3 regions of the Ensifer sp. LC384 genome follow, and region 3 is predicted to be linked to each of the others. Evidence: predicted binding sites of a transcription regulator. Region 3 holds the regulator's gene; each other region holds the start of a gene.

Region 1 (10,118 bases), on a different contig from region 3:
GAACGGCACGGGCGATCTGCTGACGGCGGTGTTCCTGGCGCGTCTGCTGGAAGGACTGTCCGAGGAACGCGCGCTTCAGATGGCCACGGCCAGCGTTTTCGAAATTATCGCGCGCACGGTCAAGCGCGGCGCCGATGAACTGACGCTCGAACAGGATGCGTCCAGTCTCTCGACGCCGATGGCGATGGTGCAGATGCGGCGCCTGCTGCATCCGAGCCAGATGCGCCGGAAATAGAAGAAGCTGTTCACGGCACGCCGTCGGATGGCTTGGTGGATTGAACTCTCGACAGCAGCGGGGTAACCGATGGATATGCAGCGTTTTCCGGACCACCTTCTGAACGGCTATCGTAACTTCATGAGCGGTCGTTTCAGCGAACAGCAGCAGCGTTACAAGACATTGGCGGACAGCGGGCAGAAGCCCAAGACCATGGTCATCGCCTGTTGTGACTCCCGGGCAGCGCCCGAGACGATTTTCGACAGCGGTCCGGGCGAGCTCTTCGTCGTGCGCAACGTCGCCAATCTCATGCCGCCCTACGAGCCCGACGGTCACTACCATTCGACGTCGGCAGCTCTGGAATTTGCGGTCCAGTCGCTGCGCGTCAGCGACATCGTCGTCATGGGCCATGGCCGCTGCGGCGGCATCAAGGCTGCGCTCGACCTGGATGCCGAGCCCTTGTCGCCGGGTGATTTCATCGGCCGCTGGATGAACCTCTTGAAGCCGTCCGCCGAGCAGATCCAGAGCAACGACGTGATGACCCAGGCCGAGCGGCAGCGGGCGCTGGAACGGGTCTCGATCCGCAACTCGATCGCCAATCTGCGCACCTTCCCCTGCGTCCAGATTCTCGAAGCGAAGGGCAAGCTCCAGCTTCACGGTGCCTGGTTCGACATCTCGACCGGCGAGCTCTGGGTGATGGATCCGAAGACCGGCGATTTTGCCCGTCCCGGCATGTGATTGAAACCACAGAAAAAGCCCGGTCCTTTCGAACCGGGCTTTCTTCATTCGAGAAACTTTGATTAGCGATCAGTCGCCGTCGATTTCGGCGCCGATGATGGCGATGGCCTGCTGGTAGACGCTGGCGGCGTTCCAACCCTGGATCGCGCCGAAATTCGCCTGTCCCTGCTGATATCCAGCGCCCGGCTGCCAGCCGTGTCCACGCAGGAAGTTGGCGGTCGACGCAAGCGCGTCCGCCTTCGAACGAACCATGTCGATATGGCCGTTGCCGTCGCCGTCGACGCCGAATTTCAGCACGTTTGCCGGAAGGAACTGGGTCTGTCCGATTTCACCATGGGCAGCGCCCCGTGCAGCCGGGCTGAGATCGCCGCGTTGGACGAGTTGCAGTGCCGCGTAGAGCTGGTTGGTGAAGTAGTCGGAGCGGCGGCAGTCATAGGCGAGCGTCGAAACGGCAGAGAGCGTATGCTCCTTGCCCATGAAGCCGCCGAAGCCGGTTTCCATGCCCCAGATGGCGATCAGCGGGCCGGCCGGCACGCCGTAGCGCTGCTCGATGCTGTTAAAGAGCGCCGCATTCTGGGCCTTCATCTTCTTGCCGCGCGAAATGATCGTCTGGCCGCCACGCTTCTGCATGAACTGGCTGAGCGAGAGCTTGAAGCTCTTCTGGCCACGGTCGGCGCGGATCGTCGCCTTGTTGTAGGCGACGCTGGAGAGCGCCTTGTCGAGCACCGCAGGGCTGATGCCGTTGCCGGCGGCTTCCTGCTTGAACTGCGTCATCCAGGTTGCAAAACCGCTGCTGTCATTGCCGCACTGTGCCGCTGAAGCGCTCGCCGGAAGGATCGCCGTTGAAATCAGGGCCGCAAGCCCAATCGCTACGCACTTTGCCGTGTGCATGAAATACCCCGTCATGGCCAGAATCTGGTTGCCGTTACAAAGATGCCAGCCTTCGCCGGCACTGTCACCCGCCCCTAATTGGCGGAAATTCTCTAATGGTTTCACGTGAATCCGATCAATTTCTCACACGGATCCGTGAAACGGGAAACCCCGCAGGCCGATAACGGGCCAGGCGGGGTTCTTATTTGCGGTTTACCGTCTGTTTGTTCAGGCGGCCTGCTTCTTGGCGCGGATCAGACCGCGGTTGATCAGCAACTCGGCGATCTGGATCGCGTTCAGTGCCGCACCCTTGCGCAGGTTGTCGGAAACGACCCAGATGTTGAGGCCGTTTTCGACGGTTGCGTCTTCGCGGATGCGCGAGATGTAGGTCGCGTCTTCGCCGGCGCACTCGTAAGGCGTGACGTAGCCGCCGTTCTCGTGCTTGTCGACGACCAGGCAGCCCGGCGCTTCGCGCAGGATGTCGCGCGCCTCGTCAGCGGTGATCTCGTTTTCGAACTCGATGTTGACCGATTCCGAATGGCCGATGAAGACCGGAACGCGCACGGCCGTGCAGGTCACCTTGATCTTCGGATCCAGCATCTTCTTGGTTTCGGCCAGAACCTTCCACTCTTCCTTGGTGTAGCCGTCTTCCATGAAGACGTCGATGTGCGGAATGACGTTGAAGGCGATGCGCTTGGTGAACTTCTTCGATTCGATCGGGTCGGCAACAAAGACCGCACGGGTCTGGTTGAAGAGTTCGTCCATGCCGTCCTTGCCCGCGCCGGAAACCGACTGGTAGGTCGAAACCACGACGCGCTTGATCTTGGCGTGGTCGTGCAGCGGCTTCAGCGCGACGACGAGCTGAGCGGTCGAGCAATTCGGGTTGGCGATGATGTTCTTCTTGGTGAAGAGCGAGATCGCGTCCGGGTTCACTTCCGGCACGATCAGCGGCACCTCGGCGTCGTAGCGCCAGGCCGAGGAGTTGTCGATGACGACGCAACCCTGCTGGCCGATCTTCGGCGAATACTTCAGCGATACCGCGCCACCGGCCGACATCAGGCAGATATCGGTATCGGAGAAATCGTAGTTTTCGAGGTTCTTGACCTTGAGCGTCTTGTCGCCGAAGGAAACTTCCGTGCCTTGGGAACGGGCGGAAGCCAGGGCGACCACTTCATCGGCGGGAAAGCCGCGTTCCGAAAGGATGTTCAGCATCTCCCGGCCGACATTGCCGGTGGCGCCTGCGACTGCAATCTTGAAACCCATGATCTAAGCTCTCTTTTCTGTCTCTCCTCGTCGGGTGGAGGGGGAAACCGCGCGATCCGCCGCGAGGGTTCCTGTCCCCGGCCAAACCGGGGAGAGAGCGGAGGGCCAGAGACGTCAGACGGTTTTCGTCGTCGTTTTGGCCGTTGTTTTGAAGGAAGCTGGAAAATGCATATCCTGCCCGGCGATTTCTGCCAGGACGCTGCTGTCAGCGAAGTTATGTTCGCGGCGAAGCATGGAATGCCTTCCTTTCCGAGGCTCCTAATAATTGTTTCTATCGGCGAGTCAAGCGTGCGATGCTTGGCGCCCGCAAACGTGATCGCAATGTCATGGCGCTGTCATGGCCGGGCGTTACGACCGCGCAATCCGACACCTCAAAGGGACGATTGCCATGCGCACGCTTCTAGCCACCCTCTTTGCTACGACGGTTCTGACCCACGCAGCCCAGGCCGCGGACGTCTATCCCCTTGATCGTGCGACGATACTTGCCGGTTCTCCATTCGATTTCAAGGTCGAGCTCAAGGGTGCGGTCAAGGCGGAAGACATCAAGGTGACCGTCAACGGCCAGGACTACAAGGCAACGCTCGGTGCCGAAGCCGCCTATGTCGCGATGGAAAAGGGCAAGGAAGACAAGGAACTCGGTTCGGCGCTGCTGCTGCGCAATGCAATCATCGGCGCGCCGGGCAGCTACAAGGTCGAAGTGACGGCCGGCGAGCAGACGAAGACCGTGACCTGGGACGTCTTTGCCACGACCGAACAGCCGAAGGTCAAGAACGTGATCTTCCTTTTGGGTGACGGCCTTTCGGTCGCGCACCGCACCGCCGCCCGCATCATGTCGAAAGGCATGACCGAGGGTAAGGCCAATGGCCGCCTCAACATGGATGATCTCGAGCGCATGGCCTTCATCGGCACGTCGGCAACCAATTCGATCGACACCGACAGCGCCAACACCATGTCGGCCTACATGACCGGCCACAAGACCGTGATCAACGCCGTCGGCGTCTATGGCGACCGCACGCCCGACAGCCTCGACGATCCGCGCGTCGAAACCATCGCGGAAGCGCTGCGCCGCCAGACGCAGAAGTCGATCGGCCTCGTCACCACCTCGGAAATCGAGGATGCCACGCCGGCCGCCGTCGTCGCTCACACCCGCAACCGCAACGACAAGGCCGAGATCGTCGGCATGATCTACGACGTCAAGCCGGAGGTCCTCCTTGGCGGCGGCTCGGCCTATTTCCTCGGCAAGGAGACACCCGGCTCCAAGCGCAAGGACAACCAGGACTACATCAAGCTGTTCCAGGAAGCCGGCTATGCGCTGGCCACCGACAAGACCGAGCTCGCCAATGCGCCTGAAGACGGCAAGCTTCTCGGTCTGTTCCACACCGGCAACATGGACGTGACGCTTGATCGCGAATTCCTGAAGAAGGGCACGGTCGAAAAATTCCCGGGCCAGCCCGGCCTCGTCGACATGACCAAGACCGCGCTCGACCGGCTGTCGAAGAACGAAAACGGCTTCTTCCTGATGGTCGAGGGCGCTTCGATCGACAAGATGAGCCATCCGCTCGACATGGAACGCGCCGTCGTCGAGACCATAGAGTTCGACCAGGCGGTCGGTGTTGCCCGCGAGTTCGCGAAGAACAACCCGGATACCCTGGTCGTCGTTACCGGCGACCATACCCATGGCGTCTCGCTGCTCGGCATCATCGATGACACCGTCGAGGGCAAGGAAGGCCGCGACAAGGTCAAGACGGGCGCTTCGGCTGGCTTCCCGAACTACACCGACGAGAACAAGGACGGCTACCCCGACAAGATCGATGCGAGCCGCCGCCTGGCGATGTTCGTCTCCAACTTCCCCGACTACTACGAAACCTTCAGCCCCAAGCTGGATGGCCCGTTCGAGCCGGCGGTGAAGAACGAGAAGGACGAGTATGTCGCCAACGAAGCCTACAAGGACATGCCCGGCGCGGTCCTGCGCGTCGGCATCCTGCCGAAGGATGAAAGCACCGGCCAGCACACGGTCGATGACGTCGTGCTGCAGTCGGAAGGCCCGGGCAGCGAAGGCTTCAGGGGTTACATGGAGCAGAGCGACGTCTATCGCGTTCTCGTCGACGCGCTTGCTCTCGGCGTGAAGCAGACCAACTGATCGTTTGAAACCTGCCTCCTCCCTCAGACCGGGGAGGAGGCTTCACTTACTGCATAATTCCTTAAATCGGAATCGATTTAAGGACAAAATGATGCAGCAACTCAAACTGTTACAGCGACCTTTGCGCGTCTAAATAGACGCGCGGCGCTGTAACGTTCATTCCTGCCGGCGGGGTGCGCAGGTGCCGCCGGGGTACTATTGGCGATGAGACGATGACCCTACCGACCTCCATGTCCTTGAGCCGTCGAGTCGTGCTCGGCCTGATCGCCGGCGCGGCTATTTTGATTGATGGGCGCCCTGCCCTGGCCGAAGACAGCCTCACGTTCGATGAGCTTTACGGCAAGGTGAGCGTGCTCGGTCTGGAATTCTCGCAAAAGGTAAAGAGCCTTGCCGGCCAGGAAGTCCGCATGCGCGGCTTCATGGCGCCGCCGCTCAAGGCGGAAGCGGCGTTCTTCGTGCTGACGGAGATCCCGATGGCCCTTTGTCCGTTCTGTTCGTCGGATTCCGACTGGCCGGACAACATCGTCGTCGTCTATTTGGGGGAGAAGCAGACCTTCGTGCCGCCCGGCCAGACGATCGAGGTTCGCGGGACGCTGGAGGTCGGCTCCTGGACGGACCCGGAGACGGGTTTCGTCAGCCTGCTCCGCCTGCGTTCATCCCAGTTCTACACGGTCTAGCGCATGCTTGGTCTTCAGCTCGCGGGGATCGATGTCAGCTTTCCCGGCCTTGCGGCGCCGGCCCTGGCGATCGACAGCCTCAGTGTCACCGCCGGCAGCCGGGTGGCGCTTACCGGTGCGTCCGGATCCGGCAAAAGTACCCTGATCAGCATCCTGACCGGGCTCGAGCGCGCCGGGCAAGGCCGTATTCTCTGGGATGGCGTCGATATTTGCGCGCTCTCCGAAGGCGCCCGCGATCGCTGGCGCGGCGCCAATATCGGCCTCGTCCTGCAGGATTTTCACCTTTTTCCCGGCCTCAGCGCGCTGGAAAACGTTCTGCTGCCGGCAAGGCTCTCCGGCGCCATGACCCGTGATGTCGGCGCGCGCGCGGAACATTTACTGCAACGCGTCGGCCTCGCCCGGTCGACGCAGATGATCGAGACCATGTCGCGCGGCGAAATGCAACGTGTGGCGATTGCCCGTGCCTTGCTGCGCAAGCCGGGGGTGGTCATTGCCGACGAGCCGACCGCCAGCCTCGACAGCGACGCCGGCGATGCCGTCGGCGACCTGCTGCTCGAGCTTTCCACCGAAAGCGGCTGCACCCTGATCGTCGCGACGCACGAGTTGGCGCTGTCGCGACGCATGGATCGCCGCATCCGGCTTGCCGCCGGGCGTATCGTCGAAGACGGGGTGATCGAGGAGCGCGCAGCATGATCGGCTTCATCCTTGCGGATCTGCGCCGTCTCTGGGCGGGTTCTCTCGTCGTCGTTCTGCTGGTTGCGCTGGCAACGGCGCTCGGCGTTGCCGTAACCTTGCAGGAGCGCGCCCTTCGGCTTGGCAGCGCCCGCGCCGCCGACAAGTTCGATCTGGTGATCGGCGCGCCCGGCAGCGAAACGCAGCTCGTGCTTTCCTCGATCTTCCTGCAACCCTCGCCGCTGCCTTTGATGGAGGGCACGGTGCTGGCGCGCCTTCTGGCCGATCCGCGCGTCGCCTCCGCGGCGCCGGTCGGCTTCGGCGACAGTTTTGGTGGCTATGCCGTCGTCGGTACTTCCACCGGGCTGGTCGGCGAGCTCGAACAGCTTGCTGAAGGCCGTGTCTTTGCCACCCTTGGCGAAGCCGTCGCCGGCGCTGCCGTCGACCTGGCGCTCGGCTATGCGGTCAAGCCCACCCACGGCCTTGCCGAACTCGGCGGTCACGCCCACACGGAACTCGCCTATCGCATCGTCGGACGGCTCAAGCCCACGGGTACCGCTTGGGACCGAGCCATTCTTGTGCCGATGCAGGCCGTCTGGGCGCTGCATGGAATGGCAGCGGCCGAACACGACGATGCCGATGGCCACGACGACCACCCACATGACGAGACCGCGTCCGGTGCAGGGGGGGACCACCCGCATATCGATGCGGACGCGGCGCTCGACGAAGATTGGAGCAAGGCCACGCCCGGCCTGCCGGCAATCCTCGTCAAACCCAAGTCGATCGCCGATGCCTACAAGCTCCGGCAGGACTACCGCAGCAACACGACGCTGGCGGTTTTTCCCGGCGAGGTGCTGACGAACCTCTATGCCACGCTCGGCGACGCCAAGCGGGTGCTCGTAGGGGTGACGACGGGCGCCCAGGTTCTGGTTGCAGCCGCGATCCTGCTCGTCACGATCCTGCATGTCGGCCAGCGCCGACGGCAGATCGGGGCGCTTAGGGCATTCGGCGCGCCGCGCACGGCGGTATTTGTCATTGTCTGGAGCGAACTGTTTGCGTTGATCGCTGCCGGCGTGCTCTCCGGTTTCGCGCTCGGCTTCGGCGCCGCCAAGTTCATAGCCGGATATCTTTCCGGCGAGAGCGGCGTTGCCATGCCTGTCATGTTCGCCGCCGGCGACGGATTTCTTGTCTTTGCCATTCTCGCCTTCGCCGGCTGCCTCGCCATGCTGCCGGCCGTGCTCGCCTACCGGCAATCGCCGGCGGCAGCCCTCAGGGCCTGAGGTCCTGGGGCTTCTTAGACGAAAGTCATAAGCCGAAAGCATCCCTGCCTACGGTCCCTCTTTTCTGACATCCTTTGGTCAGGCGCACCACGTTCGAACGTTCAAGGGAGGAATGTCCGAGCCAGCCAATGGGCGCTCCAATGGGCTGTTTTGGAGTGGAGGATAAACAAAATGGCAAATGTCTTGACAGCGGACGGCGTAAAAGCGCGTCCGATGACCGGCGAGGAGAAGAAGGTCATCTTCGCCTCGTCGCTTGGTACCGTGTTCGAATGGTACGATTTCTATCTCTACGGTTCGCTTGCCGTTTACATCGGTGCGACCTTCTTCAGCTCCTATCCGGAAACGACGCGAAACATCTTCGCGCTTCTGGCGTTCGCCGCGGGCTTCCTGGTTCGCCCGTTCGGTGCTCTGGTCTTCGGCCGTCTCGGCGATCTCGTCGGCCGCAAGTACACATTCCTGGTCACGATCCTGATCATGGGTCTGTCGACCTTCCTGGTCGGCATCCTGCCTGGCGCTGCCTCCATTGGCATCGCCGCGCCGATCCTGCTCATCGCCCTGCGCATGCTTCAGGGCCTGGCGCTCGGTGGCGAATATGGCGGTGCTGCCACCTATGTGGCCGAGCATGCTCCGCACGGACGCCGCGGTTACTTCACGTCCTGGATCCAGACGACGGCGACGCTCGGTCTGTTCCTGTCGCTGGTGGTGATCCTGCTCGTCCAGTTCCTGGTCGGCAAGGAAGCCTTTGCTGCCTGGGGCTGGCGCATTCCGTTCCTCGTCTCGGTCGCGCTTCTCGGCGTTTCCGTCTGGATCCGCCTGAAGATGAACGAGTCGCCGGCCTTCAAGAAGATGAAGGAAGAGGGCAAGGGTTCCAAGGCACCACTGTCGGAGGCCTTCGGCCAGTGGAAGAACGCCAAGATCGCGCTTCTGGCGCTGTTCGGCGCCGTCGTTGGCCAGGCCGTCGTCTGGTACTCCGGTCAGTTCTACGCGCTGTTCTTCCTGACGGGCGTGCTCAAGGTGGATGGTCAGTCGGCCAACATCATGGTCGCCGCCTCGCTGCTGATCGGTACGGGCTTCTTCGTGCTCTTCGGTTGGCTCTCCGACAAGATCGGCCGCAAGCCGATCATCATGGCCGGCCTGCTGCTTGCCATGCTCACCTACTTCCCGCTGTTCAAGGCATTGACGTGGGCCGGTAACCCGGCGCTCGCCCAGGCCCAGGCAACGGTTCGGGCAACCGTGACCGCCGCACCGGGCGACTGCAAATTCCAGTTCAACCCGACCGGTACGGCGAAGTTCACGACCTCGTGTGACATCGCAACGGCGTTCCTGACCAAGAACTCGGTCCCCTACGACGTCGTAACGACGGCGGCCGCCGGGACTGCAGCCACGGTCAAGGTCGGCGAAACCACGATCAACAGCTACGACGCGGCCGCCGCAGGTAATGGCGCCAAGGCTGCAAACGGTGCCTTTGAAAAGCAGGTCAACATGGCCCTGCACGATGCCGGCTATCCGCTGGTTCGTGGTGCGGCAAAGGTTCCGGAATCCAAGCTCGACGGTTTTGTCGCCGCCAACCCGGAACTTGCGCTTGACGCGGCTGCCGTTCGTGGTGGCGAAAACACCGTGGTCCCGGCCGACAAGCTCATCGCCGACAAGCTCTTGACGAAGGACGAAGTCGGCACTGCTACCGAAATGGCCGTCTACACGATTGCCAAGGGCGGCAGCTTCGCGATGGTGGCGGATCCCGCCAACGTCAACTGGACGATGATCATCGCCGTTCTGACCGTTCTCGTCATCTACGTGACGATGGTCTACGGCCCGATCGCCGCCCTGCTGGTCGAATTGTTCCCGACCCGCATCCGCTACACCGGCATGTCCCTGCCCTACCATATCGGCAACGGTTGGTTCGGCGGCCTGCTGCCGGCAACGGCCTTCGCGATGAGCGCGGCCCAGGGCGATATCTATTACGGTCTCTGGTACCCGATCGTTTTCGCGGGCATCACCCTGGTGATCGGCATGCTGTTCCTGCCGGAAACCAAGGATCGCGACATCCACGCGATGGACTGAAGCATTTCCAGGAGAAGTGCGACGCGGTTTTCCGTCAGGAAATGCGCAAGAGCATAGAGACAGAGCGTTTCTGGAACTCCGTCTGAACCGGAAACGCTCCACTGCATAATTCCTTAGATCGGAATCGATTTAAGGATAAATTATGCAGCAAGCTTAAAGTGTTACAGCGTCCTTAGCGCGTCATGTTTGACGCGCGGCGCTGT
Region 2 (10,118 bases), on a different contig from region 3:
ATATGGCCGAGCGGGCACCCAATTTCTTCTTCGTCGATATCCAGGGAAGTGAAATCGCAGGGTTCCGCACGCTCCTCAACGAATCGATGCCGAACGGCAAGGTCATCGAGGTGCCGATGCTGCGCGGCCGCATCATCGCCTTCAACGGCGAGGATGTGAACAGCCGCAACGTGCCGCCGAGCGGTCAATGGGTGCTGCGCGGCGACCGCGGCATCACCTATGCCAAGAACAAGCCTGAGAATTCGACGCTTGCCGAGGGCAGTTGGTGGGCGCCTGACCATAGCGGCGAGCCGCTGGTGTCGTTCTCCGCGGAAGAGGCGCGCGAACTCGGATTGAAGATCGGCGACATGGTGACCGTCAACGTGCTTGGCCGCAACATCACCGCCAAGATCGCCAATTTCCGCAATGTCGAATGGGAATCGCTGTCGATCAACTTCGTGATGGTGTTCTCGCCCAACACCTTTGCTGGCGCGCCGCATGCGTGGCTGGCAACGGTGATCGATCCCGGTGCGACGCCCGACGAGGAGGCGACGGTGCTGAAGGCCGTTACCAACGCCTATCCGACGATCACGAGCGTGCGGGTAAAGGATGCTCTCGACATTGTGAACGGGCTTCTCGGACAACTGGCAACGGCGATCCGTGCCGCTGCCGCCGTCGCGCTTGTCGCCTCCGTCCTGGTGCTGGCCGGCGCGCTTGCCGCGGGCAATCGGGCGCGCATCCACGATGCGGTGGTGCTGAAGACGCTGGGTGCCACACGCGCGACGCTGATCCGTGCCTTCAGCTACGAATACATCATCCTTGGCCTTGCAACCGCTGTCTTTGCGCTGTTTGCGGGCGGTGTTTCCGCTTGGTTCGTCGTTAGCCGGATCATGAAGCTGCCGTCGAATTTCCTGCCGGATGTGGCCGTCGCCACGGTCGTCATTGCACTGGTGATGACGGTCGGCATCGGGCTTGCAGGCACCTGGCGTGTGCTGGGTCAGAAGGCGGCGCCGGTTCTGCGGGAGCTTTGAGCTGACGGAGTTAACCGTAAATCCCTGTGATGCAAGGCCATAAACGCTCAGGCTGTGCCGAATCAGGGGTCTAAAGGTCTTGTACGCAAGGGCTTTCGGCATCATATTTATCCACAGGCATGCTGGAGCCCCGCAGCGGCGCCTGGGCATGGGATGATGGCCGATCGGTCAGGTCATCCGCCCGACACCGTAAGTTCAACCGGGGCTTAAATGAGGAAACAATGGCTGATCTGAGAAACTACCAAACCCGAATGTCGCCCGCCGGCGCTCAGGCGGGTGCCGTGATCGACGAAGGCCTTCGCACGTATATGCTGAAGGTCTACAACTTGATGGCCCTCGGCCTGGCGATTACCGGTGTGGCAGCTTACGGAACATTCGCGCTTGCCGTCTCCAATCCGGCATTCGCCCAACTTCTCTATGCGTCGCCCCTGAAATGGGTCGTCATGCTCGCTCCGCTGGGTCTCGTGTTCTTCATGAGCTTCCGCATCAATAACATGAGCGTTTCTGCTGCGCAGATGACGTTCTGGGTCTATGCGGCTCTGATGGGCGTTTCGCTGTCGTCGATCTTCATGGTCTTCACCGGCCAGAGCATCGTGCAGACGTTCTTCGTCACCGCCGCCTCCTTCGGCGCGCTGTCGCTCTACGGCTACACCACGAAGAAGGACCTGTCCGGCATGGGCTCGTTCCTGATCATGGGTCTGTTCGGCGTCATCATCGCGTCGATCGTCAACATCTTCCTCGCCTCTTCGGCGCTTAGCTTCGCGATCTCGGTAATCGGCGTGCTGATCTTCGCAGGCCTTACCGCCTACGACACGCAGAAGATCAAGGAAATGTACTACGATGCCGATGACAGCACCGTGGCCGGCCGCAAGGCGATCATGGGTGCCCTGACGCTCTACCTCGACTTCATCAACCTGTTCATGTTCATGCTGCAGTTCCTGGGCAACCGGAACAACTAAGCCTGAAGAGATTGACGGAAAAGGCGGCTTCGGCCGCCTTTTTTGTTACCAGGAAAAGGCTTGATCGATCGGTGCGATCCGTGTGACTGAATGGGGAAATCGAAGAACCTTCAAGATCCGTCCATGCCACTGACCTTACGCGACGCCACCGTCTCCGATCTGCCCGCCATCGCCGAAATCTACCGCGAATCCGTTCTGAACGGCGTCGCGACCTACGAGATCGTGCCTCCGTCGGAGGCGGAGATGGCAACACGCTTCTCCACCATCATAGGCCATGGCTATCCCTATATCGTCGCCCTCGACGAGGCGGGCACGATCGTCGGCTACGCCTATGCCTCCGCCTTTCGCACGCGCACGGCCTACCGCTTCCTGGTCGAGGATTCGATCTACCTCGCGCCATCGGCGCGTGGGAAGGGGGCAGGAAAGATGTTGCTGGTCGAACTGGTCGAGCGCTGCACCGCGCTTGGATTTCGCCAGATGGTGGCGGTTATCGGCGGGGCCCATCCTGCATCGATCGCCGTCCACCGCTCGGCCGGCTTCGAACATCAGGGGCTGATGAAGGCGACCGGCTTCAAGCATGGCCGGTGGCTCGATACCGCGATCATGCAGCTTGCGCTTGGCGATGGATTGACGAGCGATCCGCCGGAGGGCGTTTACCCAGATACACTTTATCAAGCCTGAGGGCCGGTGTTATCACAGCCATCCGGTCCATGAGCCCGGGCTCGGACCTCCGATCGGCCTCGAACCGGTCTCTCAGGTTTTGACCAGCTTGAGCGCCTTGTCGAAGACCTTCAGCACCGGCCCGAGCTCGTGTCCGCGTTTCAGGATCGTGCCGTGAATGTTGAGCACGCTGTAGGCGCCCTGCTTGGCCGCCAGTTTCGGATTTTTCTCGATGCGGTAGAGAGGCATCTCGCCCGATCGCTTGAAAACGGAGAAGACGGCCCGGTCGCTCATGTGGTCGATGGCGTAGTCTCGCCATTCGCCTTCGCCGACCATGCGGCCGTAGATCCACAGGATCTGGTCGAGTTCGCGACGGTGAAAGGTGATGGGAGGGGCATTCCGGGCGTTCTTGTATTCGTGAAGATCGACGACCACTTCGGAAGTGGTCGGGCGCTGATGTCGCGCCTGGCCTCGCGGCAAATCCGGCTCATCGGTCATCGGCAATCCGGCCTTCTGTTGTGACAGAACGATAACAGTTTGCCTGACACGAGCCGAAAAGCAAGCCGGAACCAGCCGGAAGCCGTTGGGTACAGACGGCATTTCTTGCCTCTGCCCCATTTCAGTCAAATCGCCGCCCCAATTCACCGCAAAACTCGCAGGCGCTGACGGACAGAGTCGTTGCCACCGTATGTCCGGTCAGATCGTCATGCTGCGTGACCTTCAACGAACGCAGTCATGGCCGGTTCGGTCCGGTAACTTCGAACCCTCAGCCCCAGCCCCTCGATGCTGCCGGGCCGAACCACCCCTCCTGCATAATTCCTTAAATCGGAATCGATTTAAGGACAAAATTATGCAGCAACTCAAAGTGTTACAGCGACCTTTGTGCGTCTAAATAGACGCGCGGCGCTGTGAGGAATTCTGCAGCCGCTCACAGTTTGCCCTGTGGGCCAGCGAGCACGGCCGTCGCGCCGATGATCGCCCCCGGGGTTTCGGCATCCTTCATCGACTGCAACAGCACCGCGCAGCCGCTTTTGCCACGCTGCTCCGTCAGGACCGTTGCAGGAAGGGTAAAGGTTGCCGGCTTGCCATCCCACATACCGATGGTCTGGATATCACGCACGGCGTGCCAGTAGGCGATCTCCTTGCCGCTGTTTTCGCCTTTCTCGACATTGACGATCTTCGCCCGATCGAAATAGACGACGACGACATTGGCCTTGCCATCACCCGCGCCGACCTTGATCGAGATCTCGTCGCCGTTGATCTTCGCCTCGACCGGAACGGCAAGCCCCTTGCCGGCGGCCTTCATGATGTCGAGCCGGGATTTGATCGCCTGCAGATTGGCGCCGTTGACATGATCGCGGCCGTTGAGGATCGCCTGCGGCGTATAAACGCCGTTGCGACCGAGCATCCGCGCATAGGCATATTGCCGGTCGGTGTTCTCGCTTGAGGCGAGTGTGTCCTTCCAGCCGAGATAATTCCAGTAATCGACATGATAGGACAGCGCCACCACGTCGCCGTCATCCACCAGCTTCTTCAATGCGGCATCGGCCGGCGGGCAGGAGGAACAGCCCTGGCTGGTGAAGAGTTCGACGACGCCCTTGATAACCTTGCCGTCCTCCGCCATGGCCGGAACCGACGCTGCCGCAAAAAGCCCGAAAGCCATTGCAACAGGGCAAAGGAAAAATCTGTCTGCGAATGTCATGGCGTCACTTCATTGCCGGCCGACAGGCCTACTTCACGGGGAAGCCCATTACATACGACGCCGATGCTTCAACGGGAAGTCACGTTGGAGTGAGGATATGGGCAGGCAACCCCAAAGGGAATGTGAAAGGGCCGGGACACCTTGCGGTATCCCGGCCCTTCAATGTTTCAGACAACCAGAGCGATCAGGCGGCGAGGTCGCGCAGAACCGTCTGCAGGATGCCGCCGTTGTTGACGTAGGTGACTTCGTCGAGCGTATCGATGCGGCAGACGAGCGGAACGTCCTTCACGCTGCCGTCGCCGTAGATGATCCTGGCGACGCGCTTTTCGCGCGGCTGGACATTGGCGAGGTTGCCGATGGTGACGATCTCATCGCCCTTCAAAGCCAGCGATTCCCAGGTCGTGCCCTGTTCGAAGACGAACGGGATGACGCCCATGCCGACCAGGTTCGAGCGGTGGATGCGCTCGAAGGACTGGGCGATCACGGCCTTGACGCCGAGAAGGTTCGTGCCCTTCGCAGCCCAGTCGCGCGACGAGCCGTTGCCGTATTCGACGCCGGCGAAGATGACGAGCGGAACGCCCTCTTCCTTGTACTGCATGGCGGCGTCGTAGATCGACATCTCTTCCTTCGACGGATAGTGGATGGTGTAACCACCTTCCTTGCCGTTCGGGCCGAGCATGTGGTTGCGGATGCGGATGTTGGCAAAGGTGCCGCGCATCATCACCTCATGGTTGCCACGACGCGTACCGTACTGGTTGAAGTCGGCGACGCCGACGCCATTGCCTATGAGGTAAGCACCCGCCGGCGAGGCAGCCTTGATCGAACCGGCCGGCGAGATGTGGTCGGTGGTGATCTTGTCGCCGAACAGGCCAAGGACGCGCGCACCGTTGATGTCGGAGATGCCCGAGCCGGACTTGCCCATGCCCACGAAGTAAGGCGGGTTCTGCACGTAGGTCGAACCGTCGTCCCAGGCGTAGGTCTGGCCCGGAGGAACCTGAACGGCTTGCCAGTTCTCGTCGCCCTTGAACACGTCGGCATACTTGGTCGCGTAGAGTTCGCGGGTGACGTACTTGAAGATGAACTCCTGGATTTCCTTGGAGGTCGGCCAGATGTCCTTGAGGAAGACCGGGTTGCCGTTCTGGTCTTCGCCGAGCGGCTCGTTGGTCAGATCCTTCTGGACCGTGCCGGCAAGCGCGTAGGCGACGACGAGCGGCGGCGAGGCGAGGTAGTTCGCCTGAACGTCCGGTGAGATACGGCCTTCGAAGTTGCGGTTGCCCGACAGAACGCCAGCGGCGATCAGGCCCTTGTCGTTGATCGTCTTCGAGATCGGGCCCGGCAGCGGGCCGGAGTTGCCGATGCAGGTGGTGCAGCCGAAGCCGACGAGGTTGAAGCCGAGCGCGTCGAGGTCCTTCTGCAGGCCCGACTTGGCGAGGTATTCGCCGACGACCTGCGATCCCGGTGCCAGCGAGGTCTTGACCCACGGCTTGGACTTCAGGCCCTTGGCAACAGCGTTGCGGGCGAGAAGGCCGGCGGCGATCAGGACCGACGGGTTGGAGGTGTTGGTGCACGATGTGATCGCCGCGATGGCAACGTCGCCATGGCCGAGATCGAAGTCGGTGCCTTCGACGGCGTAACGGTTCGAAAGCTGGCCGGGCTTCTTGTAGTCGCCTTCGAGCGCGGTTGTGAAACCGGACGCGATGCTTTCCAGTGGAATGCGGCCTTCCGGACGCTTCGGACCAGCCATAGCGGGGACAACGTCGCCGAGGTCGAGTTCCAGCGTGTCGGTGAAGACCAGCTCGGAGCCGTCACCCTCGCGCCACATGCCTTGAGCCTTGGAGTAGGCTTCGACCAGCGCGATGCGCTGCTCTTCGCGGCCGGACATGGTGAGGTAGTTGATGGTTTCGCTGTCGACCGGGAAGAAGCCGCAGGTGGCGCCGTATTCCGGACCCATGTTGCCGATGGTGGCGCGGTCGGCGAGCGTCATGTTGTCGAGGCCGGGGCCGAAGAATTCGACGAACTTCGAAACCACGCCCTTCTTGCGCAGCATCTGCACGACCATCAGCACGAGGTCGGTGGCGGTGACGCCTTCCTTGAGCTTGCCGGTCAGCTTGAAGCCGATGACCTCGGGCAGCAGCATGGAAACCGGCTGGCCGAGCATGGCGGCTTCAGCCTCGATGCCGCCGACGCCCCAGCCGAGAACGCCAAGGCCGTTGATCATCGTGGTGTGGCTGTCGGTGCCGACGCAGGTGTCCGGGTAGGCGGTGATTTCGCCGTCTTCGTCACGGGTCCAGACGGTCTGGCCCAGATATTCCAGATTGACCTGGTGACAGATGCCGGTGCCGGGCGGCACGACGCGGAAGTTCTTGAACGCCTGCTGGCCCCACTTCAGGAAGCGGTAGCGCTCGCCGTTGCGCTGATATTCCAGCTCGACGTTGCGGGCAAAAGCGTTCGGGGTGCCGAATTCGTCGACGATGACCGAGTGGTCGATGACAAGGTCGACGGGCACGAGCGGGTTGATCTTTTCCGGATCGCCGCCGAGCGAGACCATCGCGTCACGCATGGCTGCGAGGTCGACGACGGCAGGAACGCCGGTGAAGTCCTGCATCAGGACGCGGGCCGGGCGGTAGGCGATTTCGTTTTCGGCGGTGCCCTTGTCGGTCAGCCAAGCCGCAACGTTCTCGATGTCCTTCTTGGTGACGGAGCGACCGTCTTCGTTACGCAGCAGGTTTTCGAGCAGCACCTTCATCGAGTAGGGGAGCTTCGAAACGCCGACGAGACCGCTCGCCTCAGCCTTGGGCAGGCTGTAATAGACGTAGTCGACACCGTTGACGGTGAGCGTGGAGCGACAATTGAAACTGTCTAGGGACTTGGACACTGGATAATACCCCGTTCCGTCTGATCGCCAAAAACTGACGTACGAACGCCCGAGCGCAATGAAGCGCGAATTGGGATGCGGGTGCGGCCATTTCCGCTGTCCGTACGTGGAAATTCATTCCATGTTCGGCGCTAGGATGAAATTCACGCCGACCGCTGGCGTGTTGGCCGCCTTATAGATAATTTCTCCAAATCGTGCCAGACCAACCAAGGTCCAATCGGGACTTTTTTTTGCCCTGCGGCAAAGAGTGTAAAGGGAAGCTGAAAATTCATGCGCCTGCTGGCTGAAGGTCTGAGTGCGAGGCGAGGCGAGGATCTGATTTTTAACGATATTTCCTTTGCTCTTAGTGCCGGCGAAGCCCTTGTGGTGACGGGTCCGAACGGCTCGGGAAAGTCGACTTTGCTGCGTGTTCTGGCCGGTCTTCTCATGGCTGAATCCGGGAGCCTGAAACTTGAGAGCGGCCCTCCTGAAATGCGCCATCCATCGGAGATCAGCCACTATCTCGGTCATCGGAACGCGATGAAGCGCGAACTGACCGTCGCGGAAAATCTTTCCTTCTGGAAGGATTTCATGGGTGATTCGCAGGGCGGCTCGGGCAAGGGCCTTGTCGAAGCGGTGGAGGCCGTCGGCCTTCCCGGCATCGCGCATCTGCCCTTCGGCTATCTGTCGGCCGGCCAGCAGCGCCGCATGGCGATGGCCAAGCTGCTTGTCGCCTACCGTCCAATCTGGATCCTCGACGAGCCGACGGCCGCGCTCGACGCCGGCGCCGACAAGCTGTTTGCCGGATTGGTCAATGCGCATCTCGATCGCGGCGGCATCGTCGTCGCGGCGACGCACCAGCCGCTCGGGCTCGAGCGCATCAAGGAATTGCGGATGACCGGCTTTTCCGGCGTCGGCGGAGGCATGTGGCATGGCGCGTGATAAGGCGGCCAGCGGCAAAGAGATGAAGGGACGCCGCAAGTGATCGCGCTCTTCTTCCGCGACCTGAAACTTTCCATCCGCGCCGGCGGCGGCGCGATGATCGGCGTCTTGTTCTTCATGACGGTCGTTGCCGTCATTCCCTTCGGCGTCGGTCCCGACCTCAACCTGCTGGCGCGGATCGGCCCGGCGATCCTTTGGATCGGGGCCCTGCTCGCATCGCTGCTCGGCCTCGACCGGCTGTTTCAGGCGGAGCGTGAAGACGGATCGCTCGATCTGATGCTGATGCAGGAAACGCCGCTGCTCGTCACCGTTTTCGTCAAATGTGCGGCCCATTGGGCTGCCACCGGCCTGCCGCTGGTGATCGCCGCGCCGCTGCTCGGCCTGTTCATGAACATGGACGAGCTTGCAATCGGCGCCACCATGCTGACGCTTCTCGTCGGAACCCCGGCCATCACCTTCATCGGTGCGGTCGGTGCTGCCGTCGCGGTGTCGTTGCCGCGCGGCGGTCTGCTGGTCTCGATCCTGGTGCTGCCGCTTGCCATTCCGGTGCTGATCTTCGGTGTCAGCGCCGTTTACGCTGCGATCGAGGATCCCGCCCCGTTTCTGCCGCCCTTGATGATCCTGATGGCGATCACCCTGTTTTTTGCCGTCATCGGGCCTGTTGCCGCCGCCGCGGCGCTTCGTCATGCGTCCGACTGACGCGGATGGAGCAGGATATGGAGAAAGTGTTTGCGGTTTTCCGCCTCTATCCGGCTCTAACCTGTTAAAATCGATCACGTTTGTGACCGTTAGGTTGGTTCTGCTCAAAAATCATCGTGATCGTGTGATTGACGGGGATCAATTGCAGCAAAGGGCCTTAAGCGTTAAAGAGCCATCATGAGCGAAAACAGCCTGGCCATCCGCAAATTCAGCGATCTCGCCAACCCGACGCGGTTTCTGGCGCTGGCCGATCGCGTTCTGCCGTGGTTTGCGGCGCTGACGGCGCTTTTCTTCGTCGTCGGTGTCTGGCTGTCGTTCACGACGGAAGGCGATTACCAGCAGGGCGAGACGGTGCGCATCATGTATGTGCACGTGCCGGCGGCCTGGCTGTCGATGATGTGTTACTCGGTCATGGCGCTGGCTGCGCTTGGCACGCTCGTCTGGCGGCATCCGCTTGCCGACGTGTCGTCGCGGGCCGCAGCGCCGATCGGCGCCTGTTTTACCTTTCTGGCGCTCGTCACCGGCTCGCTCTGGGGCAAGCCGATGTGGGGCGCCTGGTGGGTGTGGGACGCGCGGCTGACATCGGTCTTCGTGCTGTTTTTGATGTATCTCGGGCTGATGGCGCTCAACCGCGCCATGGACGACCCGGCGCGTTCGTCGCGCGTCTCGGCCGTGCTGGTGCTGGTCGGCTTCGTCAACATTCCGATCATCAAATTTTCGGTCGAATGGTGGAACACGCTGCACCAGCCGGCCAGTGTGCTCAGGCTCGACGGCCCGACGATCGACCCGGAGTTCCTCCGCCCGCTCGTCGTCATGGCCATCGCCTTTACGCTTCTGTTCTTCACGCTGCATATCGCTGCCATGCGCAACGAGATCTGGCGCCGGCGCGTGACGTCGCTTCGCCGGCTCGCAGCCCGCAGTGCCGGTCGGGAGGCCTGATCCCATGATGAGCCATGCAGCTTATGTTTTTGCCAGCTACGGGATCGCGACGCTGACTGCCGTCGGCCTCTGTCTCTGGGTGATCGCCGACGGACGGGCGCGCCAGCGTGAGCTGCGCGAACTCGAAGCGTCAGGCGTGCGCCGGCGCTCGGCGGAAGCATCAACCGGAGAGCCCAGATGACCAGCAGCCCCGCACCCGGTAGCGAGGAGCGCAAGCCGGGAGCCCTGCGCGTCGGTCTTGCGCTTCTGCCGCTCGCGATCTTCGCGGCGCTGGCCGCCATCTTCTGGAGCCAGCTCAATTCCGGCAAGGATGTGAGCGAGATCCCCTCGGCGCTGATCGGCACCAAGGCGCC
Region 3 (10,118 bases):
GCATGTGCATGCTCGAAGGCGCCGAAGATGCGCGCGCCACGGCATCGGGCATGGCCGCCGTCGCTGCCGCCATTTTATGCCAGCTGAAGGCCGGCGACCACATCGTTGCCGCCCGCGCCCTCTTCGGCTCCTGCCGCTGGGTGGTCGAGACGCTGGCGCCGAAATACGGCATCGAATGCACCCTGGTCGACGGCCGCGATCTCGCCAACTGGGAAAAGGCAATCCAGAAGAACACCAAGGTCTTCTTCCTGGAAAGCCCGACCAACCCGACGCTCGAAGTGATCGACATTGCCGGCGTGTCCAAGCTCGCCAACCAGATTGGCGCCAAGGTGGTGGTCGACAACGTCTTCGCCACGCCGCTCTTCCAGAAGCCGCTGGAGCTCGGCGCACATATCGTCGTCTACTCCGCCACCAAGCATATCGACGGCCAGGGCCGTTGCCTCGGCGGCGTGGTTCTGTCCGACAAGGACTGGATCAACGAGCACCTGCACGACTACTTCCGCCACACCGGCCCGGCGATGTCGCCGTTCAACGCCTGGACGTTGCTGAAGGGCATCGAGACGCTGCCGCTGCGCGTCAAGCAGCAGACCGAGAACGCCCGCCGCGTCGCCGACTTCCTTGCCGAGCAGCCGCAGGTCGCTAAGGTGATCTATCCCGGCCGCAAGGACCACCCGCAGGCCGACATCATCGCCAAGCAGATGACCGGCGGCTCGACCCTCGTCGCCTTCGAACTCAAGGGTGGCAAGGACGCGGCCTTCGCGCTGCAGAACGCGCTTCAGATCGCCCGCATCTCCAACAATCTCGGCGATTCCAAGAGCCTGATCACGCATCCGGCGACGACGACGCACAAGAACCTGACGGACGAAGCCCGCGACGAGCTCGGCATTTCCGCCGGCACCGTGCGCTTCTCCGCCGGCATCGAGGACAGCGACGACATCGTCGAGGACTTCGCCCGCGCGCTGAAGGCCGTCAAGGCCTGACACCAAACAAGTACGGCCGCCCCGTGATCGGTGGCGGCCGCTACGGCGTGTCGCGAAATTGCATCCGCGCAAGAACGATGCGCGACAGCGCCGTATAAAGGCAAACGAGCGCAAACAGCGCCGCCAGCACCGGAAACCACGTCGGGAACAGGCAGAAGGCCAGGAAGACGACAATCGTCTCCGTCGCCTCCGCGAGCCCCGTGGTGAAGTAGAGCGATTTTGATCCCCGCACATCCGTCGTCATCGATCGCTTCTCGGCCATGACGGCATAGGCGAGGAAACTCGATCCATTGACGTAGAACGAGAAGAGCAGCAGCCCGCCGGCAAGGCCATTGCCTTGAGGATCGGCGACGATGAAGCCGAGCGGGATGGCGCCGTAGAAGACGAAATCGAGCACGATGTCGAGGAAACCGCCGAAATCGGTCTTGCGTGTCGCTCGCGCCACCGCGCCGTCAAGACCATCGCAAAGCCGACTGGCAACGATGACGGCGGCCGCTGCAAGATAATATTGCCCGGCAATCAGGAGGGCGGCAACGAGGCCGAGCGCGAGGCCGGTCATCGTGACTGCATTGGCGCTGACACCTCTTCGGGCGAGCGCCGCACCCAGCCGATCCAGCCTCGGACCCAGGCGTTTTCTCACCGCGCCATCAAGCATAGGCCTCGCCTTCCCGCAGCTTGGTCGCGGACGCCTGCAATCCTGCCGTTATTCTTGACGAAACCATATTGCTGTAGAATACCCTGAAAGACTTGAAACAAGGTGTTGCCCATGTATCGCGCGCTCACTCGCGACATAGAAGTTACGGTGGAGCCGTACTATCTGGAAGAGCAATCTGATCCGGATGACAGCCGCTACGTCTGGGGCTACCGCATCGTCATCTCCAACCACTCGGCCGAGACGGTTCGGCTGATGACGCGCTACTGGCACATCACCGACGAGAACGGCCAGGTGGACGAGGTCAGCGGCCCCGGCGTCATCGGCGAGCAGCCGTTGCTGAACCCGGGCGACACCTACGAATACTCCTCCGGATGCCCGCTGGATACGCCCTCGGGCGTGATGTTCGGCCACTACAGCATGGAATCGGAAGGCGGGGAAACCTTCAAAGTGGCCATCCCCGCCTTCTCGCTCGATTCGCCAGGGCTCGTTCGAACCCTGAATTGAGGTGCCTTATACCAACCTGCGCTGATATTGACCTCTTGCGTGGGACCGTGTGCGGTCATCCGGCAAGGCGCATACCGCAGAGCGATGCCTTGGCATCGGTCGAGGATTGCGACGCTGCCGGTGGCCGACACACGGCCCACCCGAAGGGCCGGGCGCTTTTGGCCTCCGGACGGCGTCGATAATCCTCACCGGACCGCTTGGGTCCGGTTGCGGTTTTCTCCTTGCCCGAAACCAAAATCGCTCCGGCGCAAGAGGTCAATATCAGCGCAGGTTGGTATCACTGCTGGCGGACTTCGCCTGCCTCGAAGCGATAGGTGGTCGAGCAGAACTCGCACGTCACCTTGATCAGGCCGTCTTCGATCGTGCTCTCGATATCGTCGGCATGCAGCCCGGTCAGCACCGAACGGATCTTTTCGCGCGAGCAGCTGCAGCGATCATATACCGCCTGCGGCTGGTAAACGCGAACGCCGCGCTCATGGAACAGCCGATAGAGCAGACGTTCCGTACCGACCATGGGGTCGGTCAGCTCGTCGGCATCAATCGTCTCGACCATGACCTTGGCTTCCGCCCAGAGATCATCCTCGTCGAAGAGGTGCTCGTTGTCGTCGCTGTCGCTGTCGCCACCTGAGAGATCCGGCTGCCGCATGCGCTCCGGCGCATCCGGCAGGAACTGCGCGACCATGCCGCCGGCACGCCAGCGATGGCGGGGCTTGCCGTTCTCGTCGCGGTCGAGCAGTTCGGCGACGCCAAGGCGTACCTTGGTCGGGATCTGTTCCGACTGGCGGAAGTAGACGCCGGCGATTTCCTCGAGCGTGGCGCCATCGAGCGCAACGATGCCCTGATAGCGCTGGGTATGGGCGCCCTGATCGATGGTGAACGCGAGAACGCCCTTGCCGAGCAGCTCGTGCGATTGCGTGCGTCCGTCCTTCAGAGCTTCAGCCAACGCTTCCTCATTGAAGCGGGCATAGGCGCGCACCCGATCGGGCGTGGCAAAATCGGCAACCACGAGATCGACCGGACCGTCGCCCTTCGTCTGAACGATAAGCTTGCCTTCGAACTTCAGCGACGTGCCGAGCAACACGGTCAGCACGACGGTCTCGGCAACGAGCCGAGCGACCGGAAGCGGATAGTTGTGGCGCTCAAGGATTGCATCGAGCATCGGGCCGAGCTGAACGGCACGGCCACGCACATCGAGGCCTTCCACCTGGAAGGGCACGACATGGTCGTCACCGGCAAAATCGAATTCGCCAAGTCCTGGTGCCATCTCAGTCATCTGCTGCTCCTTACGTCACCGGAGAAGGCCGCGCAGAGGACATAAACATCCCCCGGCGCGGCCTGCCCGTTACCCTATTTGATCCCGCCAGAAACGGATTTGTCCAGCAGGCATGTGCCGTCTTGCCGGCCACCATGCGCTGCCTGTCGTCAGGTTGCGTCCGTTGTTTCCACCACGGAACGTCCCGCATGCGGCCTAAATCGGGTCGCATGCAGGTAATTTCAATAGGCAGACGCGCCGATCAGACGAGCCCCATGCACCAGGCGATGATCGACTTCTGCGCATGCAGCCTGTTTTCGGCCTCGTCGAACACCACCGACTGCGGGCCGTCGATGACCTCGTCGGTCACCTCCTCACCGCGGTGTGCCGGCAGGCAGTGCATGAACAGCGCGTCCGGCGACGCGTGCTTCATCAACGCTTCGTTGACCTGGAACGGCTGGAAGACATTGTGGCCGCGGGCGCGATGCTCCTGGTTCATGGAGATCCAAGTGTCGGTGACGACGCAATGGGCACCGGCAACGGCCTGTTCGGCCTCGTGGCAAAGCAGGATCTCGCCGCCATTGTTGCGCGCCCAGTTGAGGATCTTGTCATGCGGCTCGGAGCCGAGCGGCACCGCCATGTTCATGCGGTAGCCGAAACGGGCCGAGCCCTCGATCAGCGAGTGAAGCACGTTGTTGCCGTCACCGGTCCAGGCGATGGTCTTGCCCTTCACCGGTCCGCGGTGTTCCTCGAAGGTCATGATGTCGGCCATGATCTGGCAGGGATGGGTGTCGTCGGTCAGGCCGTTGATGACCGGCACCGTTGCGTGTTCGGCCAACTCGAGAAGGCGGCGATGGTCGGTCGTGCGGATCATGATCGCGTCCACATAGCGCGACAGCACCTTGGCGGTGTCGCCGATGGTCTCGGCGCGACCGAGCTGCATCTCGGTGCCCGAGAGAAACAGGGTTTCGCCGCCGAGCTGGCGCATGCCGACATCGAAGGAGACGCGGGTACGGGTGGAGGGCTTTTCGAAGATCATCGCCAGCATCTTGCCGGCGAGCGGCTTCGCGGCGGTTCCAGCCTTGGTCGCCGTCTTTCGCACGCGTGCGTCGTCAATAATCGTGCGCAGATCCGCCGCCGTCATGGCCGAAAGATCGATGAAGTGTCTTGTGCCTGCCATCGTACTGAATTCCTGTCCTCAGAATGGCCCCTGAAGCACGACCGGTGTCGAAGAGCACGATAGACGCTTCGACACCTCGGATTCGCGCATGGACCCTTGGGAAAATCGCTACCGATCTCCCGGTTCAAAAACTAGGCTGCGGCGGTGCCGCTGCTGCTTCTCACGGCTTCGGCCGCGCGCTCGATCCGCGCCAGGCCTTCGCGCGCTTCCTCGGCGGTCACCGTCAGCGGCGGCAGCAGGCGCAGCACGTTCTCACCGGCGGGAACGGCCAACAGCTTCTCCGCCCGGATCGCCTTCAGGAGATCGGCCGAAGGGCCTTTCGCCTTGATGCCGAGCATCAGCCCGTCGCCGCGGATGTCCTCGATCACATCGGGGAACCGGTCCTTCAGCGAGGCGAGACCCTGGCGGAAGACCAGCGCGACGTCGCGAACCTGCTCCAGGAAGCCGTCGGCCAGGATGACGTCGAGCACGGCGTTGCCGACCGCCATGGCGAGCGGGTTGCCGCCGTAGGTGGAGCCGTGCGTACCGGCAACCATGCCGGCCGCCGCCTCTTCGGTCGCAAGGCAGGCGCCGAGCGGGAAGCCGCCGCCGATCCCCTTGGCGACAGCCATGATATCGGGACGGATGCCGGCCCATTCATAGGCGAACAGCTTGCCGGTGCGGCCGACACCGGACTGGACCTCGTCGAGGATCAACAGCAGGCCGAACTCGTCGCAAAGCGCGCGCAGTTCCTGCATGAACTCCTTGGTGGCCGGGCGGATGCCGCCCTCGCCCTGGATCGGCTCGATCAGGATCGCCGCCGTCTCGTCGGTGATCGCATCCTTGACCGCCGCGATGTCGCCGAACGGAACCTGGTAGAAACCCGGAGCCTTCGGGCCGAAGCCTTCGATGTACTTCTGCTGACCGCCGGCGGCGATGGTCGCGATCGTGCGTCCGTGGAAGGCGCCCTCGAAGGTGATGACGTGGAACTTCTCCGGATTGCCCTTGGCAAAATGGTAGCGGCGGGCGGTCTTGATCGCGCATTCGAGTGCTTCGGCGCCCGAGTTGGTGAAGAACACACGGTCGGCGAAAGTGACGGCCGTCAGCCGGCGCGCCAGGCTCTCCTGGCCCGGAACCTCATAGAGGTTGGACAGGTGCCAGACCTTCTCGGCCTGCGCCTTCAAAGCCTCGACCAGATGCGGATGGGCATGGCCAAGCGAGTTGACGGCGACGCCGGCGGCGAAGTCGAGATAGCGCGAGCCGTCTTCGGCGATCAGCCAGACGCCCTCTCCTCGCTCGAAACGCAACGGCGCACGCATGTAGGTGTCGTAAAGCGGCGTGGTTGCAGTCATGGCGAGCCTCTCCTTCATTGCTATCGGCATCGATCCGAGCCCGTGTCGAGCGCGGCAAAAAATTAAAAATGCCGCCTTGCGGCGGCGCAGGCACTATTCCTATTTCGCAGCGCAATGTCAACAAAACCAAGCCTTGCAGTGCGGTCGGACGGGTCTGATCCATGCGACGAAAAAAACGCGCGGCGGGGCTTGCAAAAATGCAACGCCCACCGAGCAAGTTGGGGAAAACTAGGAAATCGATTCGGCGCGATTCCCGGGACTCTTGCCACGGAGTCCGCCCGTCAGTAGGTTAACGTTCAATTACTAGACGCATGCGGCGGACCTAGTCACCAAAAGTGTTATCGCGTTGCAGCTCCGGAGCTTTTCCGGAGCGTGGTGAGAGATTCTGCCATCGCCAACGCTGAGAACGGAGAGTGCAGAAATGAACTGGACTGACGAGCGGGTGGAAAAACTGAAGAAGCTTTGGTCCGAGGGCCTGAGCGCGAGCCAGATCGCAGCGCAGCTCGGCGGCGTCAGCCGCAATGCGGTCATCGGCAAGGTTCACCGACTGAGCCTACCGGGCAGGGCCAAGGCTGGCGGAACCACCGCCGCGACCCGGCCGAAGCAGCGCCCGACCTCGGCGCCGCGCGCTCCGAACTACGCGTCGCGCGTCACCACCCGCACGGTTACCCGTTCGGCCGGCGCAACCGTCCTCAAGGAAGAGGTCGAAGTCGATCTCGTTGCCGAACAGGACTTCCATATCCAGACGAATGTGGTCGTGCCGATGTCGCGCCGCCTGGAGCTGACGCAATTGACCGAGCGCACCTGCAAGTGGCCGATCGGCGACCCGCTGAAGGAAGAGTTCCACTTCTGCGGCAACGACTCCCCGGAAGCTTCGCCCTATTGCAGCTTCCATGCACGGCTTGCCTACCAGCCTTCCGCCGAGCGCCGCCGCGCTCGCTAAAGCGACCGAGAACAACGCATGAAAAAGGGGCCAACCGGCCCCTTTTTAGTGACTGATTGGATGCTCAGCTTTCGAGCGAGTACCCGGCACCGCGAACCGTGCGAATGACATCCGGCATGCTCGAGAAGTTCAGCGCCTTGCGAAGGCGTCCGACATGCACATCCACCGTGCGTTCGTCGACATAGATATCGTGGCCCCAGACGCCATCCAGAAGCTGCGACCGCGAGAAGACCCGGCCCGGGGAAGACATCAGGAATTCGAGCAGGCGGAATTCCGTCGGGCCGAGACGGACCTCACGGGTGCGGCGATGGACGCGGTGCGTCTCGCGGTCGAGTTCGATATCGCCGCAACGAAGCAGCGTCGAGAGGACCTCGGGCTTGGCGCGTCGCAGCATCGCCTTGACGCGGGCCATCAGCTCCGGCGTCGAGAACGGCTTGACGACATAGTCGTCGGCGCCGGTGGCAAGGCCGCGAACCCGCTCGCTCTCCTCGCCGCGCGCCGTCAGCATGATGATCGGCAGGCGCTCGGTTTCCGGGCGCTGACGCAGCCGGCGGCAAAGTTCGATACCGGATACCCCCGGCAGCATCCAGTCGAGGATCAAGAGATCCGGCAGGCGCTCCTGCAGGCGGATCTCGGCCTCGTCGCCGCGCAGGATCGTATCGACATCGAACCCTTCGGCTTCGAGATTATACCGCAGCAGGACACTCAGCGCCTCTTCGTCTTCGACAACGGCGATTTTCGGCAACATCAGGTAACGTCTCCTTACCCAGAGCGTCTCGCGTTCGGTCGAACGGGCAGAGATGCTCGAACATACAGCATCTGGAGCACTCCGCGCGCTTTCAAAGGCACGCGCGAAAACGAATAGCTTCAGACGCGACAAAGCAGGGCCGCAACCAAGGCTGCGACCGGAGCAGGTTCATAGCCAGTCACTCGAACGAGTTTGGGTCTCAGTCCTTTACGGCACCCAGCGTCGACGTATTGTCATCCTTCGGACGCTCGCCTTCCGGCTGCGCGCCCGTCGCCATGTAATAAATCGTCTCGGCGATGTTGGTGGCGTGGTCACCGATACGCTCGATGTTCTTGGCGCAGAACAAAAGATGCGTGCAGGGCGTGATGTTGCGCGGATCTTCCATCATGTAGGTCAGCAGCTCGCGGAACAGCGAGGTGTAGATCGCATCGATCTCCTCGTCGCGCTCGCGAATGCTGTTGGCCTTCTCCGGCGAGCGGGAGGCGTAGACGTCGAGGACTTCCTTGAGCTGCACGAGCGCGAGCTCGGCCAGGTGCTCGAGACCGCGCGCAAGCTTGCGCGGGATGCCGGAGCCGGCAACGGCAATGACGCGCTTGGCGTTGTTCTTGCCGAGGTCGCCGACACGCTCGAGATCGGACGCGATGCGGATCGACCCCATGATCTCGCGCAGGTCGGCGGCAACCGGCTGGCGCTTGGCGATGGTGATGATCGCCTTTTCGCCGATCTGGCGTTCGGCCTCATCGAGGATGGCGTCGTCGGAGATCACCTTCTGCGCCAATGCGAGGTCGGAATTGACCAGCGCGCGAACGGATTCGCCCACCATCTGCTCGGCAAGGCCGCCCATCTCGGAGATGCGGCGCGTGAGATATTTCAGTTCTTCGTCGTAGGCGGACATTATGTGCATGGACATAGTCTTCGATCCTTGCGGGCGCGTTCAGGAAACGGGTTGAAGGGGTGCTTCGGCCATCAACCGAACCGGCCCATGATGTAGTCCTGGGTACGCTGGTCATCCGGATTGGTGAACATCTTGTCGGTGTCGTTCTCCTCGACGAGATTGCCGAGGTGGAACATCGCGGTGCGCTGCGATACACGCGCCGCCTGCTGCATCGAGTGGGTGACGATCACGATCGTGAAGTTCGTGCGCAGTTCGTGGATCAGTTCCTCGACCTTGGCGGTCGCGATCGGATCGAGCGCCGAACAGGGCTCATCCATCAGGATCACTTCAGGGCTGACGGCAACGGCGCGCGCAATGCACAGGCGCTGCTGCTGGCCACCCGAAAGCCCGGTGCCCGGCTCGTGCAGTCGGTCCTTCACCTCGTTGAAGAGGCCGGCCTTCTGCAGGCTGGTCTCGACGACTTCGTCGAAATCGGCCTTTGTGCGGGCAAGCCCGTGAATACGCGGGCCGTAGGCGACGTTGTCGTAGATCGACTTCGGAAAAGGGTTCGGCTTCTGGAACACCATGCCGACGCGGGCACGCAGTTCCACGACGTCGATCGCCGGGTCGTAGATATCGTCCTCATCGAGCGTGATCTTGCCGGTGACGCGGCAGTTCTCGATGGTGTCGTTCATGCGGTTCAGCGTGCGCAGGAAGGTCGACTTGCCGCAGCCCGAAGGGCCGATCAGAGCCGTAACCGTGTTCTCGCGGATGTTGAGGTTGACGTCGAAAAGCGCGCGCTTGTCGCCGTAGTAAACCGACACATCCTTGCCGATCATCTTGTAGGGCACAGTGTTCATTTTCTGATCCAAGGCCTTCTCGACTGCTGCTTCTGACATGATGTTCATAGTAATTACCTCACTACCAACGGCGCTCAAAGCGACGTCGCAACAGAATGGCGCCAAGGTTCATGACGACGAGGAAGATGAGAAGAATGATGATCGCGCCGGAGGTGCGCTCGACGAAGGCGCGTTCCGCCTCGTTGGCCCACATGTAGATCTGCACCGGCAGTGCGGTCGACGGTTCCATCGGCGAGCCGGGGTAGTCGACGACGAAGGCGACCATGCCGATCAACAGGAGCGGCGCGGTTTCGCCAAGCGCATGGGCGAGGCCGATGATCGTGCCGGTCAGAATGCCCGGCATCGCCAGCGGCAGCACGTGGTGGAAGATGGTCTGCATCTTCGACGCACCGAGGCCGAGCGCTGCCGAGCGGATGGACGGCGGGACCGCCTTCAACGCCGCGCGGGTGGCGATGATGATCGTCGGCAGGGTCATCAGTGTCAGCACCAGGCCGCCGACGACGGCAGCCGAGCGCGGCATGCCGGCAAAGTTGATGAACACGGCCAGACCCAAGAGACCGTAGACGATCGACGGGACGGCGGCGAGGTTGTTGATGTTGACTTCGATCAGGTCGGTCAGCCTGTTCTTCGGCGCGAACTCTTCGAGATAGATCGAAGCGGCAACACCGATCGGCAGGGACAGGACAAGCACGATCAGCATCATGAACAGCGAGCCGAGGGCGGCAACGCCAACGCCTGCCGCTTCTGGGCGGCTCGAGGCGCCGAAGGTGAAGATGCCGGTGTTGAAGCTC

Evidence for each region. Region 3 encodes PhoB, which activates phosphate uptake and scavenging genes when phosphate is short. Its sites were predicted from a motif close to TGTCATNNANCTGTCAT; they were not measured.
Region 1: a site for PhoB is predicted at 3,408-3,424, ahead of BC363_RS13990 (alkaline phosphatase). Genes of this name have one in related genera too.
Region 2: a site for PhoB is predicted at 3,148-3,164, ahead of BC363_RS28045 (DUF2794 domain-containing protein). Genes of this name have one in related genera too.

The regions. Positions count from the first base shown of each region.
Region 1 is NZ_MBST01000016.1:1,379-11,496, reverse strand. Features, by position in the region: gene pdxY (pyridoxal kinase PdxY) at 1-235, shown strand, start outside; gene BC363_RS14005 (carbonic anhydrase) at 305-952, shown strand; gene BC363_RS14000 (lytic transglycosylase domain-containing protein) at 1,022-1,843, opposite strand; gene BC363_RS13995 (aspartate-semialdehyde dehydrogenase) at 2,051-3,085, opposite strand; gene BC363_RS13990 (alkaline phosphatase) at 3,474-5,225, shown strand; gene BC363_RS13985 (hypothetical protein) at 5,438-5,902, shown strand; gene BC363_RS13980 (ABC transporter ATP-binding protein) at 5,906-6,595, shown strand; gene BC363_RS13975 (ABC transporter permease) at 6,592-7,854, shown strand; gene BC363_RS13970 (MFS transporter) at 8,026-9,915, shown strand.
Region 2 is NZ_MBST01000056.1:99,650-109,767, forward strand. Features, by position in the region: gene BC363_RS28030 (ABC transporter permease) at 1-1,010, shown strand, start outside; gene BC363_RS28035 (Bax inhibitor-1/YccA family protein) at 1,232-1,969, shown strand; gene BC363_RS28040 (GNAT family N-acetyltransferase) at 2,093-2,650, shown strand; gene BC363_RS28045 (DUF2794 domain-containing protein) at 2,723-3,127, opposite strand; gene BC363_RS28050 (thioredoxin family protein) at 3,558-4,331, opposite strand; gene acnA (aconitate hydratase AcnA) at 4,516-7,206, opposite strand; gene ccmA (heme ABC exporter ATP-binding protein CcmA) at 7,477-8,127, shown strand; gene ccmB (heme exporter protein CcmB) at 8,167-8,826, shown strand; gene BC363_RS28070 (heme ABC transporter permease) at 9,004-9,765, shown strand; gene ccmD (heme exporter protein CcmD) at 9,770-9,946, shown strand; gene BC363_RS28080 (DsbE family thiol:disulfide interchange protein) at 9,943-10,118, shown strand, end outside.
Region 3 is NZ_MBST01000013.1:92,087-102,204, forward strand. Features, by position in the region: gene BC363_RS12335 (O-succinylhomoserine sulfhydrylase) at 1-980, shown strand, start outside; gene BC363_RS12340 (CDP-alcohol phosphatidyltransferase family protein) at 1,021-1,635, opposite strand; gene apaG (Co2+/Mg2+ efflux protein ApaG) at 1,747-2,139, shown strand; gene BC363_RS12350 (Hsp33 family molecular chaperone) at 2,417-3,412, opposite strand; gene argF (ornithine carbamoyltransferase) at 3,654-4,571, opposite strand; gene BC363_RS12360 (aspartate aminotransferase family protein) at 4,703-5,902, opposite strand; gene BC363_RS34355 (hypothetical protein) at 5,901-6,134, shown strand; gene BC363_RS12365 (GcrA family cell cycle regulator) at 6,324-6,845, shown strand; gene phoB (phosphate regulon transcriptional regulator PhoB) at 6,910-7,593, opposite strand; gene phoU (phosphate signaling complex protein PhoU) at 7,793-8,503, opposite strand; gene pstB (phosphate ABC transporter ATP-binding protein PstB) at 8,560-9,375, opposite strand; gene pstA (phosphate ABC transporter permease PstA) at 9,389-10,118, opposite strand, start outside.